Linked DNA regions of Pelobacter seleniigenes DSM 18267. The protein of the gene in region 1 interacts with the protein of each later gene in a pairwise test. Links are inferred from orthologs where the notes say so. Each region holds a gene or a part of one and is shown on either strand. Other genes may lie near its edges. The genes, in order: N909_RS0110990 and accC.

What was found.
Region 2: the proteins of N909_RS0110990 (region 1) and accC interact in binary tests that used the Escherichia coli proteins (3 or more experiments, as listed by UniProt). The link is inferred for Pelobacter seleniigenes DSM 18267 from one-to-one orthologs.

What each region holds. Positions count from the first base shown.
Region 1 is NZ_JOMG01000002.1:1,789,476-1,797,762, reverse strand. The notes cover bases 3,053-5,986. They hold N909_RS0110990 (PLP-dependent cysteine synthase family protein), read left to right. Parts: upstream 3,053-4,014; coding sequence 4,015-4,959; downstream 4,960-5,986. Other genes in these bases: N909_RS0110975 (isochorismatase family protein), read right to left, coding at 5,986-5,986; N909_RS0110980 (DMT family transporter), read right to left, coding at 5,366-5,803; N909_RS0110985 (DUF3024 domain-containing protein), read left to right, coding at 4,956-5,300; N909_RS0110995 (UbiD family decarboxylase), read left to right, coding at 3,053-3,937. Outside these bases: N909_RS0111005 (sigma-54-dependent transcriptional regulator), read left to right, coding at 1-289; N909_RS0111000 (sensor histidine kinase), read right to left, coding at 277-1,896; more of N909_RS0110995, read left to right, coding at 2,096-3,052; more of N909_RS0110975, read right to left, coding at 5,987-6,561; N909_RS0110970 (cache domain-containing protein), read right to left, coding at 6,767-7,243; N909_RS0110965 (NapC/NirT family cytochrome c), read right to left, coding at 7,605-8,287. UniProt on the Escherichia coli protein: Two cysteine synthase enzymes are found. Both catalyze the same reaction. Cysteine synthase B can also use thiosulfate in place of sulfide to give cysteine thiosulfonate as a product.
Region 2 is NZ_JOMG01000005.1:19,617-27,875, forward strand. What follows is about bases 283-3,188. They hold accC (acetyl-CoA carboxylase biotin carboxylase subunit), read left to right. Parts: upstream 283-1,019; coding sequence 1,020-2,357; downstream 2,358-3,188. Other genes in these bases: N909_RS0121370 (aminopeptidase P family protein), read left to right, coding at 283-364; accB (acetyl-CoA carboxylase biotin carboxyl carrier protein), read left to right, coding at 468-938; N909_RS0121385 (menaquinone biosynthetic enzyme MqnA/MqnD family protein), read left to right, coding at 2,476-3,188. Also shown: more of N909_RS0121370, read left to right, coding at 1-282; more of N909_RS0121385, read left to right, coding at 3,189-3,309; N909_RS0121390 (hypothetical protein), read left to right, coding at 3,454-5,487; N909_RS25840 (hypothetical protein), read right to left, coding at 5,796-6,989; N909_RS0121405 (replication protein RepA), read left to right, coding at 7,411-8,259. UniProt on the Escherichia coli protein: This protein is a component of the acetyl coenzyme A carboxylase complex; first, biotin carboxylase catalyzes the carboxylation of the carrier protein and then the transcarboxylase transfers the carboxyl group to form malonyl-CoA.

The DNA.
Region 1 (8,287 bases):
CCAGGGTGAGACGATCCAGCGCGAATGCCTGGAGCTTCCGACCAGCCGCAGCGACGGCGAAGCCAACACCGAGATCACCGCCCCTCTCAATACCGAAGAACTCAAAGAAGTGAAACGCAAGGTCCGCGAGCAGGCGGTTGAACCCGTCGAAAAGGCCTTCGTCTATGCAGCCCTGGAACGTAACAACTGGAACGTCACCAAAGCTGCTGAAGAAACCGGCATGCTCCGGCCCAACTTCCAGGCCCTGCTGAAAAAACTCGGCATCTCAGTCAAAGATCACATCTCCTGAGCCGCACCGCCCCCCTCGGGCTTTGGCTCTTCGCCGCCAACCTGCAGATCCCGGCTTTCCTGAAGGGGAAGAAAAATGGAAAACCGCGTCCCCTGCCCAGGATTACTGTCCACGTCGACTCGCCCCCCATGGTTGCGGATAATGCCGTAGGAAACCGACAGACCGAGACCGAAGCCGGTTTGGGCCTTGGTCGAGAAAAAGGGATCAAAGATCCGGTTCATATCGTTCTGGCTGATGCCGACCCCGCTGTCCTCGATAACGATCCGCACCGCATCTTCAACCAAGGCGGTTGAAATGGAGAGACTGCCGCCGTTGGGCATGGCCTGCCCCGCGTTAATAAGCATATTCAGGAAGACCTGCTGGAGCTGATCGGCATCCACGGCAAGCTGGGGGAGAGACTCCTCATAATGGCAGCGAATCTTGACGTCCTGAAAAATGGTCTGCTGGGCAACCAGCTCCAGGGTCTGGCGGATGATCCGGTTGATCGAATCGAGTTTTTTCTCGGGGATCGATTCGCGGGCGAATTCCAACAACCCGCGAACGATTTTGGCACAGCGCCCGGTTTCGGAAACAATCAGCTCCAGATTGTCCTTGACCTGTGTCGGTAAATCGGGATTTTTGGCCGACAAGGACGCAAACATCAGTATTCCGGTTAACGGGTTGTTGATTTCATGGGCAATCCCGGCGACCAGTTCCCCCATGGAGGCGAGCTTGGCTGAGCGGAGCAATTGATCCTGCATGGCATGGATCTCTTCCGTCCGCTTTTCCACTTTCTGTTCCAGGGTGTTTCCCCAATCCTTGAGCTCAAGCTGGGCCTGGGCCAAGTTTTCCGCCATTTCGTTGAAAGACCGGCCAAGTTCGCCGATCTCATCCTGTGCGGTCCGCTCAATTCTGGCGGTCAAGTCGCCTTTGGACAGGGCCTTGGTCTGTTCCAGCAAGCTCTGGATCGGATCGCAGATATAATTCCGGGTCAGCAGATAATGGCAGAGGGACAGAATCAGCAACATGATCAAGGTCTGGGTGATGACGTCAACATGGTGCGAATGGGCCACATCCACCATCTCGCGCAAAGAAACAGCCATGTCGATGACGCCGATCTTTTTCTCATCCGGCGAATGGAAATGGCAGTCGCCGGTATAGCAGTTCGGCTCGTTGTAAATGCCCCGGGTGACGCTCAGATACTGATTGCCGGCCTCATCACTGAAGACTCTGCTCCGGGAGTCGATGGGCGCATCGATCAGGACCTTTGATCCGGCCAGGTGGCAGAAAGCACAGCTGTCGTCCGTCTCACTTAAAGTCGTACCGATCTCATTGACATTGCTGGAAAAATTGATCACTCCTGCTTTGCCGAGGATGCGGATTCGCTGGATTCGGTCCGAGGCGCCGGTTTCCTCCATGGTCAGCTGCAGGCGCGCCCGATCGTTTTCCAGCATCATATGGTAGGTATCGCGCAGGATCATGTCGGAAATCATGTCGGTTTCCACCTTGGCCCGCTCAATGAAGGCATTCTGCACCTTATTGATATGCAGGAAAGCGGCAATCGACATGACCACCAGCAGGACCACACTTATAATCACCGTAAATCTGATCGCCAGACGGATACGCATTGACAACTTCTCCATAGCAGAAAAACGGAATATCTCGAATTCCCCAATCGATGGTTATGCTGATTTGAACTATTCATCGATCGTGCCAAAACAGCTTATTCGACCGAGAAGGACTGCCTCCCGGCAAGAGCCGCATTGCCTTTTCAGGCCGGCTGAAGTATAAAATCTCTTCACTTGTGCAATACAGAAAGATCTTGCCATGGGTTACAGGACTCTTCGTCAGGCCATCAACGACCTGGAAAAAACTGCTCAACTGGTTCGCATCGACCAGCCGATCAGCCCCGAACTGCTGGCCGGGGCCATTCAACGGCGGGTTTACCAGGCCCAGGGTCCGGCCCTGCTGTTCACCAATCTGTGCGGTTGTCGTTTCCCGGCGGTTGCCAACCTGTTCGGTACCCTGGAGCGAACCCGGTACCTGTTTCGCGATACCTTGCGCCATGTCGAAACCCTGGTCAAGCTTAAGCTTGATCCGAAGAGCCTCGTTAAGGCGCCACGCGGCCTGCTTACCGCTCCGACCGCTGCTTTCCATCTGCTGCCTAAACGAGTCGCTTCAGGGCCGATCCTCAGCTGTCAGGCGAACATCAGCGATTTACCACAGATCAAAAGCTGGCCCGCCGACGGCGGACCCTTCATAACTCTTCCCCAGGTCTATTCGGAAAGCACAGACAAACCGGGGCTGCGGGCATCGAACCTGGGCATGTACCGGGTTCAGCTGGCCGGCAACGACTATCAACAGGACCGGGAAATCGGCCTGCATTACCAGATCCATCGCGGCATCGGCGTGCATCACCGGGAAGCCCTGCGCCGCGGCCGACCGTTCCGCGTCAACATTTTCGTCGGCGGTCCCCCTGCCCTGACCGTTGCCGCGGTCATGCCGCTGCCGGAAGGCATGCCGGAGCTGGCCTTCGCCGGGCTGCTGGGTGGCCACCGCATCCCCCTGGTACAACCGGCCGGGCTGCTGCCGATGCCCGCCGAGGCCGATTTTGTCATCAGCGGCACCATTGACCCTGCGCAGCAGAAACCGGAAGGCCCCTTCGGGGATCATTTTGGTTATTACAGTCTGGCGCACGACTTTCCGTTTCTTAAGGTGGAACGGGTCTATCATCGCCCCGATGCCATCTGGCCCTTTACCACCGTCGGCCGCCCCCCGCAGGAAGACACCAGTTTCGGGGCCTTTATCCATGAATTGACCGGGGCGCTCATCCCCACTGTCCTGCCCGGAGTCAAAGCCGTTCATGCCGTCGATGCCGCCGGGGTTCATCCGTTGCTGCTGGCCATCGGCAGCGAACGCTATACCCCCTACCGGCAACCGGATCAACCGCAGGAGCTGCTGACCCAGGCCAATGCCATTCTCGGCCAGGGGCAGCTGTCCCTGGCTAAATACCTGTTGATCGTGGCTGAAGACGATCGCACCAGACTCGACCTGCACGATATTCCAACTTTCTTCCAATACCTGCTGGAACGAATCGACTGGCGTCGTGACCTCCACTTTCAGACCGCCACGACCATCGACACCCTCGACTACAGCGGACACGGTCTCAATCAGGGTTCCAAACTGGTGCTGGCCGCAGTCGGTCCGCGTCGCCGAACCCTGGCCACGGCCCTGCCCGATCAGCTGCAGTTGCCGGAACGCTTTCAAGAGCCCCGGCTGATCCTCCCTGGGGCCCTCGTGGTCAAGGGGCCACCTTGCAGCGACTATCTCCCCGGTGAAGATTCTGCTATCCTGGATTTTTGTGCCTTCTTTTCCGGATCATCGCAATTGACCGCAATCCCTCTGATTGTTGTTGTTGATGACAGCGACTTCTGTGCAACTGCGCTGAACAATTGGCTATGGGTGACTTTCACCCGCTCCAATCCGGCGGCAGACACTTATGGTATCGACAGCTTCATCACCGCCAAACACTGGGGCTGCAACGGCTCGCTGATCATTGATGCGCGCCGGAAACCCCACCATGCGCCGGAACTTCTGGATGATCCCGCAATAGAAAAACAGGTTGATCAGCTCGGCGCCCCGGGAGGACCGCTTCATGGTATTATTTAGCCACACCGGCACCGCAAAAGCGGCCACAGAAAACCCTTGGAAAATGGCCCGTTGCCTTTCCAACTGATGGAGATAAAATGATGTTGCAGCCGAATATTCAGCAGGTCTATGTTCCCCCGCTCATCGGTGCGGTGGGCAATACCCCGCTGGTTGACATCTCAGTCCTGCTCGGCAAATCGGGCGTCCGCCTCCTGGCCAAATTGGAGGGGAGCAATCCAGGTGGCTCGGTCAAAGACCGACCGGCCCTGTATATGATCGAAAAGGCCGAACAAAGCGGGGAACTGACCCGCGCAAAAATCATTCTTGAACCGACCTCCGGCAATACCGGCATCGCCATTGCCATGATCGGCGCCGCCAAAGGTTACCGGGTCAAACTGGTCATGCCAGCCTGTGTCAGCACCGAACGTCGGGGAATCCTCGAGGCTTATGGCGCGGAAACCGTACTCTCCCCGGGTTGTGAAATGACCGACGGCGCCATCAACCTCGCCCACAAGATCCTCGCCGAAGATCCAGATCGTTATTACATGCCCAATCAGTACAGCAATCCCAACAATCCTCTCGCTCATTACGAGACGACCGGCCCGGAAATTTTCAGCCAGACCGCCGGTGATATTGATTATCTGGTCGCTGGGATGGGAACCTCCGGGACGCTGATGGGGCTGAGTCGGTATTTTTCCGAAGTTGCCCCCGCCGTCAAGGTGATTGGTGTTGAACCCGGCCTCGGGCATAAGATTCAAGGACTGAAAAACATGTGTGAAGCCATTGTTCCGGCGATCTATGACGAGAGCAAATTGGCGGAAAAACTCTTGGTCGGTGACGAGGAAGCCTATGAAACCACGCGCCAACTTGCGTTGAAGATGGGCCTTTTCGCCGGCATGTCGAGCGGGGCCGCGGTGGCCGGGGCCCTGCGAATCGCCCAACGAATCGAGCATGGAACCATCGTCGCCCTGCTGCCGGACCGGGGCGATCGTTACCTGAGCACCAACCTGTTCCGCTCCCAGTGTGCGGAATGCCCGCCATGAGCACCCTTCCGGAACTGTTACGCAAAAGTGCCGTCCGCCAGCTCGATGAGTTCTGCATCCGGGCGGCCAACGACCCGTACCGGCCCCGCCATCTTCGCTACCGCTTTGAAGGTGCTCAGGTTTTCCTGGTCGAGGTCCGCCGCTATCGCAACGAGCCCGATCGGCACAAGGAACTGCCGATGGCCAAAATCCGTTTCAGCCCTGAACTGCAACAGTGGACCCTGCATCATCAGAACGGTGAACACTGGCAGCTCTACCTCAACATTCAACCCAGCCTCGATTTCGGACGATTGCTGACCGCCATCAGGCAGGATCCACTCGGCTATTTCTGGCAGGAATAATCCGCTGCCGCACAGGCTGGCGATAGTCTGGACAGAACCCCCGGCCGGGCCTCGCCTTCCGGTACTCAGCGCCGGCAGATCAGAACGACTCCGGCCAGGAGCAGCACAACCCCGGCGCCGCGACGAAAATCGATGGCAATCCCACGCATGCCGAACACCCCGAAATGGTCGAGCAGAATCCCGGCGATCAGCTGTGAGGCGATGGTCAAGGCCAACACCGCGGTGGTGCCGATCCGGGGCACCCCGAGCACTGTCATGGCCACAAAAAATGCCCCGAACAGCCCACCGCTCAATTGCCACCAGTCAGCCTCGCCCATCCGCCGGAAACTGCCCTGCCCGGAAGAGAGGGAGATCAGCAGCAAACAGAGGGTGCCAATGGCAAAGGAAATAGTCGCCGCCTGCAGGAAGCCGGTTTTTTCCGCCAGCCGGGCATTGATGGATGGTTGCAGGGCTACGGCGACACCGCCGGCTGACATCAGGAGAATCAGTAACAGATTGGACATGGTGTTATTTTTCCGGTTCTTTCTGGAACAGCAGAGTCCGCCAGGCCTGTCCTGAAGATCAGCAGGCGTGACGGACTCTGCAAAGCGTTATTAATGCCGGTGAATTCCCGGCTTAGCGGAGGGCGTACGGGGTAAAGCGCAGCGGTCTCCGGGTTCTACGTGGCACAAACCCTGCCTTTGCTTCAGGCAGTCCGCGTCCTTACCAGCTTGGAAATCGTTTTGAAACCGTCCCCTTCGGCCACCGGGACAAACTGGAACAGAGCGGTCTCGGTCGTGGTCACCACCGCCCCGGCCTCGCCGGCCAGCCGCAACGCATTTTCGAAGTCGCTCACAAAGCGCGACGCCACAGCATCCCGCACCAGATGAACGGCGTACCCCTTGTCCAGCAGATCCAGCACGGTCTGATAGACACAAACATGAGTTTCCATGCCGATCACCACCACCTGGTCAGCGCCGGTTTTCTCTAAAGCCGTCAAAAAATCCGTTTCCCCGCAACAACTGAATGCCCGCTTGGCAACAGTGGCAGTGATTCCGCTGTTCAATTCGCTAATGGTATGCCCCAGGCCCTGCGGATACTGCTCCGTGGCCAGGACCGGCCGCCCGAAAGCAGTAAACCCTTCGCGCAGCAACCTGGCGTTTTGCAACAGTTGCGTGTAAAGGGGCTGGTTCATCGCCGGCACCAGCTTCTCCTGCACATCGATAATCAATAAGGCAGCCCGATTGATATCGAGCCGAAATTTTGTATTCACAGCTGTCATTGTTGCTCCTCCGTGATGAATTTATCGCTGCAGTATAGAGGTTTACGGGACCCTTTGTCACAGGAAAAGACCAGCCGCACCCGAAAAGTTGCCAAGCGCGCCTCCAGCCAGCGGTTTCTTAAAAAAAAGATCCGCTTTAGCAGTGTTCCCTAACTCCGGGGAGGCTGCTATCGCGGATCTCCTTTGGCGATGACCGATGTCCTGGCTACCGGTAAATCCCTGCGCCGGTAAAGATCTTGGTGCCGGGAACCCGATAAATGTAGGTTTCTTTAATAGAGGGTTCCGTGGAGCCCGGTTTCGGCCACATATACTCAACCCAACCTTCCCCTTCGGTGGCGGCCAGAACGACAAATTCCACAAATAGCATCTTCGGCTTGGTCGGATTTTTATCCGGCACCGAAAGCAGACTGTCCATTTTCATCAAGCCCGGCTGCATGGGATGGGCAAGCATTTTCCCGGTCAGATCCATGGCAAAGACATAGGAATCTTTCCAGACAAAGCGACCGTCTTTTTTGGCGATTTCCGCCAGTGCGGCGTCCTTGTCCTTAAGAATCATATCTGCCGCCAGCTTACACATTTCGATACACTCTGCCACTGTAGCCTTATGCGAATCAGCCAAAGCAGCGCCGCTGGACATAGTCAGAGCAATAATAACCATACATGCCGTCAGTACCTTTTTCATACCATCTCCCTTGGCAAAAAATTTACGCTGAACCCCATCTCAGACCTTTATCAACATTGCAAAAAGGCACCCGAATTCGAGCCTCGGTTTCGGGTTTAAATGACCAATCCGGATTTATTATAACAATGTTTTAGTTTAAGTAAATCATTTTTATTCATTCGTCCTGAAAGATAGCCGAGGAACAGACTCAACAACTTGTCTTTCCCTTGCAAATGAAAACTGTTTCAAAGATCAGCCGGGAAGAACAAAGCAAAACAATGTTAGCAATCACGCTTTCTGAAGAGACAAAACAGGGGCTCTCGGTTACCCCGAAAGCCCCTGTGAAAGGCAGCGCTCTGGCAGGGTATGGCCCTGCAACTAGTTACTGACCGAGCAGAGTCTTGATAATTTCCGGATTTTCTTCGTCTTCTGCAAGAATGGTATGACAGGTATCACAATCCATGGAGATAACCTCGCCATCGGCAGTTTCATGCTCTTCATTGTGGCAGCGGAAACAGCCCAGATCATTGGCATGGCCGATGTTGGTCGAATAGGTATTCCACTGGATATTCATTTCCGGAAAGACATTCTCCACATAGGCCGCCTGGACACCTGCAATCGCCTGCTCGATCAGCTTGCGTTTGGCATCATAAAGCTGGGGATATTTCTGCCGGTAATAGTTGTTCAGCTGAACCGCGATAGCTGTTTTTGCTTCGCCCTGGGTTTTATATTTGACCTGCACCGCCGCCATGGCCTGCTGCTTAATAAAAGGCAACTCTACCGGTATGTCCTTAGCCAGAATCTTATTGTCGATGGCCCGGTCCGGGGTCAGGTAGATATGGCTCGGCCGGTTATGGCAGTCAATACAGTCGAGTACCCGTTTCTGCAGGTCAGTCGCCTTGGCGATCTGTTCATCGGCATCCGGCGAGCGAAAGATTTTTTTATTCCCGCCCTGGGTACTCAAATCGACCTCCGGAATGATATTGCGCTGCCAGTCTGCCGCGGTATAAACAATCTCATTTTCCGGGGCAACGTGCCAGTGGATACCATGGGACGAGCCGGTGC
Region 2 (8,259 bases), on another replicon or contig:
GCTTCGACAAATTTTTGATATTGTGTTAGAAGCTCATGACCTTGCTTTGGCTGCTATTCAGCCAGGTCTACAGATGAAAGAGCTGGACGCTGTGGCTCGAGGCTATATTGCCAAAATGGGTTACGGCGACTACTTTGGCCATGGTCTTGGACATGGGGTCGGTTTGGAAATTCACGAATACCCGACCGTTTCGTCTCGATCGGCTGACCTTTTGGCAGAAGGAATGGTTATTACTATTGAGCCGGGAATTTATATTCCTGAGCTTGGTGGAGTTCGAATCGAAGATACTGTTGTGGTCACTGCCAACGGATATCAATCATTGACTTCTATTGCTAAACACTACAGCGTACTGAACGCTGAGTAGGGATATTGAAAGTGAGAATCAATTATTAATTTCAGAATCCCACGTTTTGATTTGTTAACCCTTATACTTAGTTACGATTTGAAAAATTTTTCAGGAGGAAAAAATGGAACTGAAAGATCTTAAAGGCTTAATAAAACTGATTACCGAGACCGATATTACTGAGTTTGATCTTGAGAATGACGAAGAAAAAATTCACATCAAACGGGGCTCCGAAAAAGAGATTATTCAAATGACGGCACCAGCTGCTGTTGTTCAACCCGCTCCCGTTGTTGCGGCCAGTGCTCCTGCCGCGGTTGCTCCAACGACTGTTGATTCAGCTCCCCAACAAAGCAAATATGATGCAATCCCTTCGCCGATTGTCGGGTCTTTTTATCGTAAACCGTCTCCGGACGCAGAACCCTTTTGTAAAGTCGGGGACATCGTTGATGCCGGGCAGGTGCTTTGCTTGGTCGAAGCCATGAAATTGTTCAACGAAATTGAGGCTGAATTTAAATGTAAAATTATTGAGGTTGTTAAGGAAGACGGCGCTCCGGTGGAATATGGCGAAACTTTATTCCTGGTTGAAAAGCTTTGAGGTGAAGCCTCAGCAGCTTCGCTGGTTTGTTGAACAAAGTTTAGATCTTAAAAGATTACTTCCATTGGGAGTTTAAGGACCATGTTTCATAAAATACTGATCGCTAATCGTGGTGAAATCGCACTGCGAGTTATTCGTGCCTGTAAGGAAATGGGAATTAAAACGGTGGCTGTCCATTCCGTCGCCGACTACGAAGCGCTTCACGTTAGTTTGGCTGATGAGAGTATTTGTATTGGGCCGACACCGAGTGCTGACAGTTATCTCAACATGAAAGCGATTATCAGTGCTGCTGAAATTGCCGATGCAGACGCGATTCATCCGGGCTATGGTTTTCTTTCTGAAAATGCAGAATTCGCTGAGATTTGTGAGCAGTGCGGGATTACTTTTATCGGACCTACTGCGGATAATATGCGCCGAATGGGCGACAAGATTACGGCTCGTCAAACAGTCACTGAAGCCGGAGTCCCGATTTTGCCCGGGACTAATGAAAGCATTGAAACCATAGAAGAAGCTCAAAAAATTGCTGAAGAAATCGGTTATCCTGTGATCATAAAAGCCTCGGCTGGCGGCGGCGGACGCGGGATGAAAATCGTCCATTCGCCTGCGTCTCTGGCAAATGCTCTTGCCACTGCGAGAACGGAAGCCCAGTCGGGGTTCGGTCGAGCCGACGTTTATATCGAAAAATTCTGCGAGCATCCAAGACACGTCGAAATTCAGATTCTTGGCGACAAGCACGGCAATGTCATTCATCTGGGGGAACGTGATTGCTCCATTCAGCGGCGGCATCAGAAACTGATTGAAGAAGCGCCGTGCCCGGTCATTACTCAGGAACAGCGCGAGCGGATGGGGGCCTGCGCCGTTGCTGCTGCCAAGGCGGTCAACTACAGCAGTGCCGGGACGGTTGAATATCTGCTCGATTCTGACGGCAGTTTTTATTTCATGGAGATGAACACCCGGGTGCAGGTTGAGCATCCGGTGACCGAAATGATTACCGGCGTTGATATCATTAAAGAGCAGATTCGCTCGGCCGCTGGAATTCCCCTGCGCTATCGTCAGGAAGATATCAAAATCACCGGGCATGCCATTGAATGCAGGATTAATGCAGAAGATCCGGTTAAATTTACTCCCTTCCCGGGTAAAATAACGGGTTACCATACCCCGGGAGGCATGGGTGTCCGGGTCGAAAGTGCAATGTACGATCAATATACCGTACTGCCACACTATGACTCCATGATCGGTAAATTAATTGTCCATGCTGAAACGCGTGATGAAGCGATTCGCAGGATGTCCTGTGCCTTGGACGAGTACATTATCGAAGGGATTAAGACGACCATTCCTTTTCATCAGAAAATGATGAATAACAAGGATTTTATCGATGGTCACTTTGATACCAATTTTCTTGAGCGCGTCAAAGTTTAAGGTCATCCTGTTAAGTTGCTGAGGAGAACGGGTAGGGGATATACCGTTCTCCTCAGTGTTTTATCTAACTTGACAGATGATTCTCAACGATTCTGCAGGAATTGCCTGACCGATTTCTATGAATGATACTTCGGAACTAACCCTGGGATATATCTCCTACCTGAACTGTGTTCCTTTTTTTTATGGATTGAAGGATTGTGGTTTCAAAGGCCGGCTGGTGCCGGGGGTTCCCTCAGAACTTAACCGTATGCTGCAAACTGGCGAGTTGGACATCAGCCCTTCTTCATCGTTTGAATATGCTTTGAACTTTGAAGACTACCTGCTGCTGCCCAATTTCTCCATTTCCTCCTTTGGCCCCGTCGGGAGTGTTTTTCTTTTCAGCCCTTGTCCCCCTGAGCAGTTGTCTGGGAGGACCATTGCCATCACCGGAGAATCAGCCACTTCAATTAATCTGCTGAGGGTTTTGTTGCTGGAATATTACGACCTCCAACAGGTTGACGATTATGTTCCCGTTGAGGATGTCGAAACCGCAATCAGACAAGGTCGCCCTGGGTTGTTGATTGGTGATCGCGCCATGAAACAGGCAAAAAATCTTCCTGCCGGTGTTTTAAGTTATGATCTGGGGGATCTTTGGTACAAGAAGACCGGCTTGCCCTTTGTGTTTGCCCTCTGGATATTGCGGCGGAGCAGTGCCCGGGAAAAAGCATGTTGTTTTACAGCATTGATCAGGCAGCTCGAAACCTCATTAGAACAAGCCTTGAACGATTTGCCTGGGCTGGCCAGAAATATCGGCGGTGAACACTCTGTTGCAGAATATGTTAGCTATTGGCAGGGGATGGATTTTTTCCTGACCTCCAACCACCTGGCTGGTTTATCTCTTTATTTTTCCCTCTGTCACAAACATAACCTACTCGCCAAGCCCCCTGGAATCTCCTTTTTTTCTCCTTCCTGAAAAAATTTACATTAAAATAATCTATTTGTTTTGGATATTATAATTTTTCCTGCTATAAGTATAAAAATTTGTAGATTTGTAAATCTTTATTTATTAGAATGTGTAAAAAAATAATGGGAAATGTAAACCGAAGGGAGGGTTTTTGTGGCTAAAGTCATCAAACTGGTTATCTTTTTATTTGTCCTTGTCCTCAGTGGTTGTGGAACCCAGGGTAGTTCAGACTCAAGTCCGTCTGACACCCCCACTGATCCTGGCACAACGGAGCCATCGGTAGTTAGTGCAATTATAATTTCAACCGACTCTTCTACGATCGGGACTGGAGAGAAAGCTTCGATTGCTGTGAGGCTTTTGGATAGTAGTGGTGAGGTTGTTACTGGTTCCAAGTCTGTTGTGTTTTCATTGGATAATCCGACTCTTGCTTCAATTCCTTCCCCGGCCACGACATCCAGTGGGCTTTTGACCCGGACTTTGACTGCGGGCAGTACCGAAGGGACAGTCAAGGTGACGGCTTCGGTAGATAGTGCCTCCGCTTCAGTTACTATTCAGATTTCTGACCAATTAACGGCGGCATCAATATCTTTAGCTGCGTCGCCAAGTTCTATTACAGTGGGTGGCACATCGGTTGTAAGCGCTACCGTTCTTGATGGTAATGGCGATCCCATGGTTGATGGGACCACGGTTAATTTTTCTGTAAACAATTCCAGCCTTGGTAGCATTGTTCCTTCCGCAGATATTTCCGGTGGAGAGGGTGTGGCCCAGGCTACATTCTCAGCTGGGACAAGTACTGCGGGAACGGCAATAATTACTGCTTCATCCGGTGTTGTCTCAGGACAGGCGGCAATCTCTGTTGCCGGTGCTGCGGCAGGGAGTATTGAGTTTGTCTCTGCTGAGCCTCAGGTTGTGGTTATTAAAGGGTCTGGGGGCACCGAGACTTCAACGATTACCTTCCATGTCAAGGACTCCAACGGGAACCTTGTAGCTAGCAGCGAAAATGTTTTGCTTGAACTATCTGGACCCAATGGCGGTGAATACATTGGCCCGGTTTCTGGTGTCACGTCCCTTGAAGTTGGCACTGAAAGTGGAGTTGTTACAACGACATTGCACAGCGGTACAATTCCTGGGACTGTAACGATTACGGCTACGGTAGAAGGTTCCTCTTTGAAAACATCAAGTGGGGTTATTGCTATCGGTGGTGGCGTTCCTTCAGAAGGACATTTCTCATTATCGACTTCAACACTCAATCTCGAAGGCCTGAACTATGATGGCGTGACAGCAGATATTGATGTCCGACTTGCTGATCGTTACGGCAATTATAATGTTTTAGAAGGAACTTCAGTATCTTTTTACAGCGAGTGTGGTGCCATTGATCGAGCAGTTAATCTTGATGCCGAAGGGCAAGGGACGGTTAGCTTCAGGACACAGCAGCCGTTTCCCCAGAACGTTGCATCTTCCGTGCTTGATAATGCGATTGCAGATGATTATTTTGATCTGCTTGGTATCTTGATTGACGATACCAATAATCCTCGTGATGGTTTATGCACCATTGTGGCAGTGGTCGATGGTGAAGAAGAATTTACTGATGCCAATGCCGATGGCTTGTATAATTCCGGTGAAACTTTTGATGATACTTATGACGACGTTCATTTGGATAAGGATGATGATCCGCTGAATATTCCTTATGGAGGAGTAAGTCCTGGTTATCCCTACGATTCTACCTTTGAGGATCTTATTGTCGATAGGAACCAAAATGGAACTTTTGATGGAATGAATAATGTTTGGGACAGCAATAAGAGAATTTCTCATCAGATTAAATTGCTGTTCACCGGGGTTCCTTCCGTTAGCCTTGGAGATTCTTCCGGTGATCCTATAACTGGCGCCGATACGATTTCAGTGCCGGATGGTGGTAGCCAGCTAATTCACTTCTCGTTGCATGACATTAATTATAACCCACCTATCGCTGGTACTAAAATTACTGTTTCTTCTGAGGTAGGTGTCCTGACCGGGACAAAAAATTACACTTATGTCGATACTAGCGTCCCCGGAGCACCTATTTTTGCGGTTACAATATCCGATTCAAAGCCTGGGGATTCCGATCCTGCTGATGTCGGTGTATTGGAGTTTTCTTGGACCTGGAAAGGGACAGATTATTCTTATTCCGTACTTGTCAGTGTTGACTAATTTGTCTGAATGTCTATAATGTCGCGGTCTGCTAGGAAGCCTTAGCAGACCGCTTTTTGTTTGAAGAGCCCGGGTGGCGGAATTGGTAGACGCAAGGGACTTAAAATCCCTCGGCATTCGTGCTGTACGAGTTCAAGTCTCGTCCCGGGTACCATAATAAAGAACAGGGATTTCAGATGGTTATGTTGCTTATCTGGGGTCCCTGTTTTGTTTTTCCCTTCATGGAGATTTGTCTTTTTAGGAAGCTGGGTGTCCCAGGGTTGTCCCAAAATAGTTCATTATCTTTTAAATTTATTCAGAATTAATCATCATTGTTGTCCCTTCGTCGTCCCTGGATGTTTTGATAGGCACTGAGTGGTTTTTAAAAATGCCTTTTTAGGGGGTCTCCCAGCTCCTGGTTGCTTTCCCCCGTGTGGATGGCTTGCTTTGATAGCTAACCATGCCTCGCAGTTGGTCAAGAATTTTTTTGCATCGCGAGGAATGGCTATCATCGAATTTATCTCCCTTTGAATTGCAATAATTCCCTCCTTGTCCTCAATGGGGGCGCTATCTTCAATTATCCCTTCAATAAGCTGTCGCCAGTGATAAGGATTTTTGTTTTTTTCATCTCGCACGTATTTGAATGTTAAAGGGTATATTTTCTCAAGCGCTTTCATTTGGGAGAGGGAAGGAGGGTTTTTTCTATCATCAAAGATCTTTTTAACGGTCTTAATGCTTGCGCCAGTTGTTTTTGCAATATTTTCAATATCTACAATCTCCTCATTTTTGATATCTAACTCCATAGCAATTTTCATTATGTCTATTTCTTTAATCTCTGAAATTCCAATTAGAACTTTTTGAATATTTGACTGGAAAATTGACTGTAGTTCAGGATTTTTTTTGATTTCTTTATTTGAATTTTGTCTTATGTTTATGTAGGAAGAGGTGAAATATTTTAAATGACGCCTTGATTGTTGATATTCCTTTGTTTGTGGGGTGTGAATATGACACAAATTAGATTTTTTAGATAATGGATATCTATTATCTGTTGGTGTCAATCTCCAACAATATTTACAAAATACCGGGTAGTCCCAAGTTTTATTTTTCGATGATTTTCTTATATAATTATTGCTGTCAGAACTAATAATTCTTTTTATGATAATTTCAGTATTTCGAAGAGCTTCAGCTATAGGGGTACTATTTCTATATTTTTCGACACATGCCTTTGATATTCCGCGAGCTACTTTGTCTAAGTCATATGAACTGGCTACAGCTTTGTATTGATCTGTATATCCATAAATAAAAATCATATTATATGTAAATGGAACTTTTACAGAGAAGCGGGTTGTCTCTATATTCTGATTCGTTCCCCAGATTGCATGACTTGGAGGGAATGTCCTTGTTAGGTCACGGCAAATAGCACGCCACGTAGTGATTCGATTCATGGTTGGATCCTGAATCTGAATTTTTTTACATGTTTTTCTAATAGCTTTTTCTGCTTCTGATATCAATTCTTGGTCCATTTCCTTGCCCCACTTCTTTACCGCTTAAGATGTCCAAATCGACATATTTTAGTACCGAAATATCATTAAGAATAGCTCTAACTGTAAGAAAATAATAAAGAATAATCTAGTGAATAATTTCTTCAATTTTCAAATTTCAGGATGACTCTTAATGTAATGACCTGAACGCAATTGACCTGAAACGGAAAAATATTAATTACGAGGATCGAAATTGTGGAAAAGCTCATTTGGGATATTAAAGAATTGGCCAAGGCGCTAGGCCGGACTCCAAGTAGTATCAGGGCTGATTTAGCACGACGTAATTGGTCTCGGACTCCACCTCCAATAAAGTTAGCAGGGTCTTTAGCTTGGAGGCCTCAGGATGTATTGAACTGGCTTGAAGAGGCGGCAAGGGTGTCTGGTGCGTTGATAGAGCCCTCTGTTGACGCGGAAAAAAGGATGGTTACAAGGCGTCGCCGCGGGCGCCCTACAAAAGCTGAGCAACTTCGACAACAGCAGAGACAGAATTAAAGCTCTTTTATCAATGTTTGACACTGTCCAACATAACTCGACTAAAGAGCTCCTAAGTCCTGCTGTCCTCAAAATTATCCAAGCAGCAGCAGCTTTTGATGTAGAGACAGCAAAAGAAGCAGGTGCCTTAGGTTACATGGCAAAAGCCATGGTACAGGCAACTATCCCGCATAGTAAGCCTAACACGGCCTACTTCGAGCGCGAAAACGGAATTTATACCCTGACAATGAGTGCTCCTAGCAAAATTGGATTGCCCTACGGAACAAAGCCTCGATTGCTTTTATTGTGGCTGACTACTCAAGCAGTAAAAACCAAGAAGCGTACATTGGTGTTGGGGGACTCACTATCGGAATTTATGAACAAACTTGGACTAGCTCCAACAGGCGGTCGCTGTGGAAGTATTACCCATCTTAAAGAACAAATGAAACGTCTCTTTGCTTGTTCGATAACTTGTACGAGAGATGATGGCAGTGGATGGGCTGTAAATAATATCCAGATTGCTTCGGAAGCAAATTTTTGGTGGAACCCTCAAGAGCCAGATCAGGCAGGGGTATGGGACTCGACAATTACTTTAAATGAAGATTTTTTTGAGAGTTTGATAAGTGAAGCGGTGCCAATCGACATGCGTTTAGTTGGGTTGATCCAGGGCTCTCCAATGGCAATAGATGTTTATGTATGGCTAACCTATCGATTAGCCCACTTGAAGAAAACAACTTTTATACCCTGGCCTCTACTCCATGCTCAGTTTGGTAGCCAAATC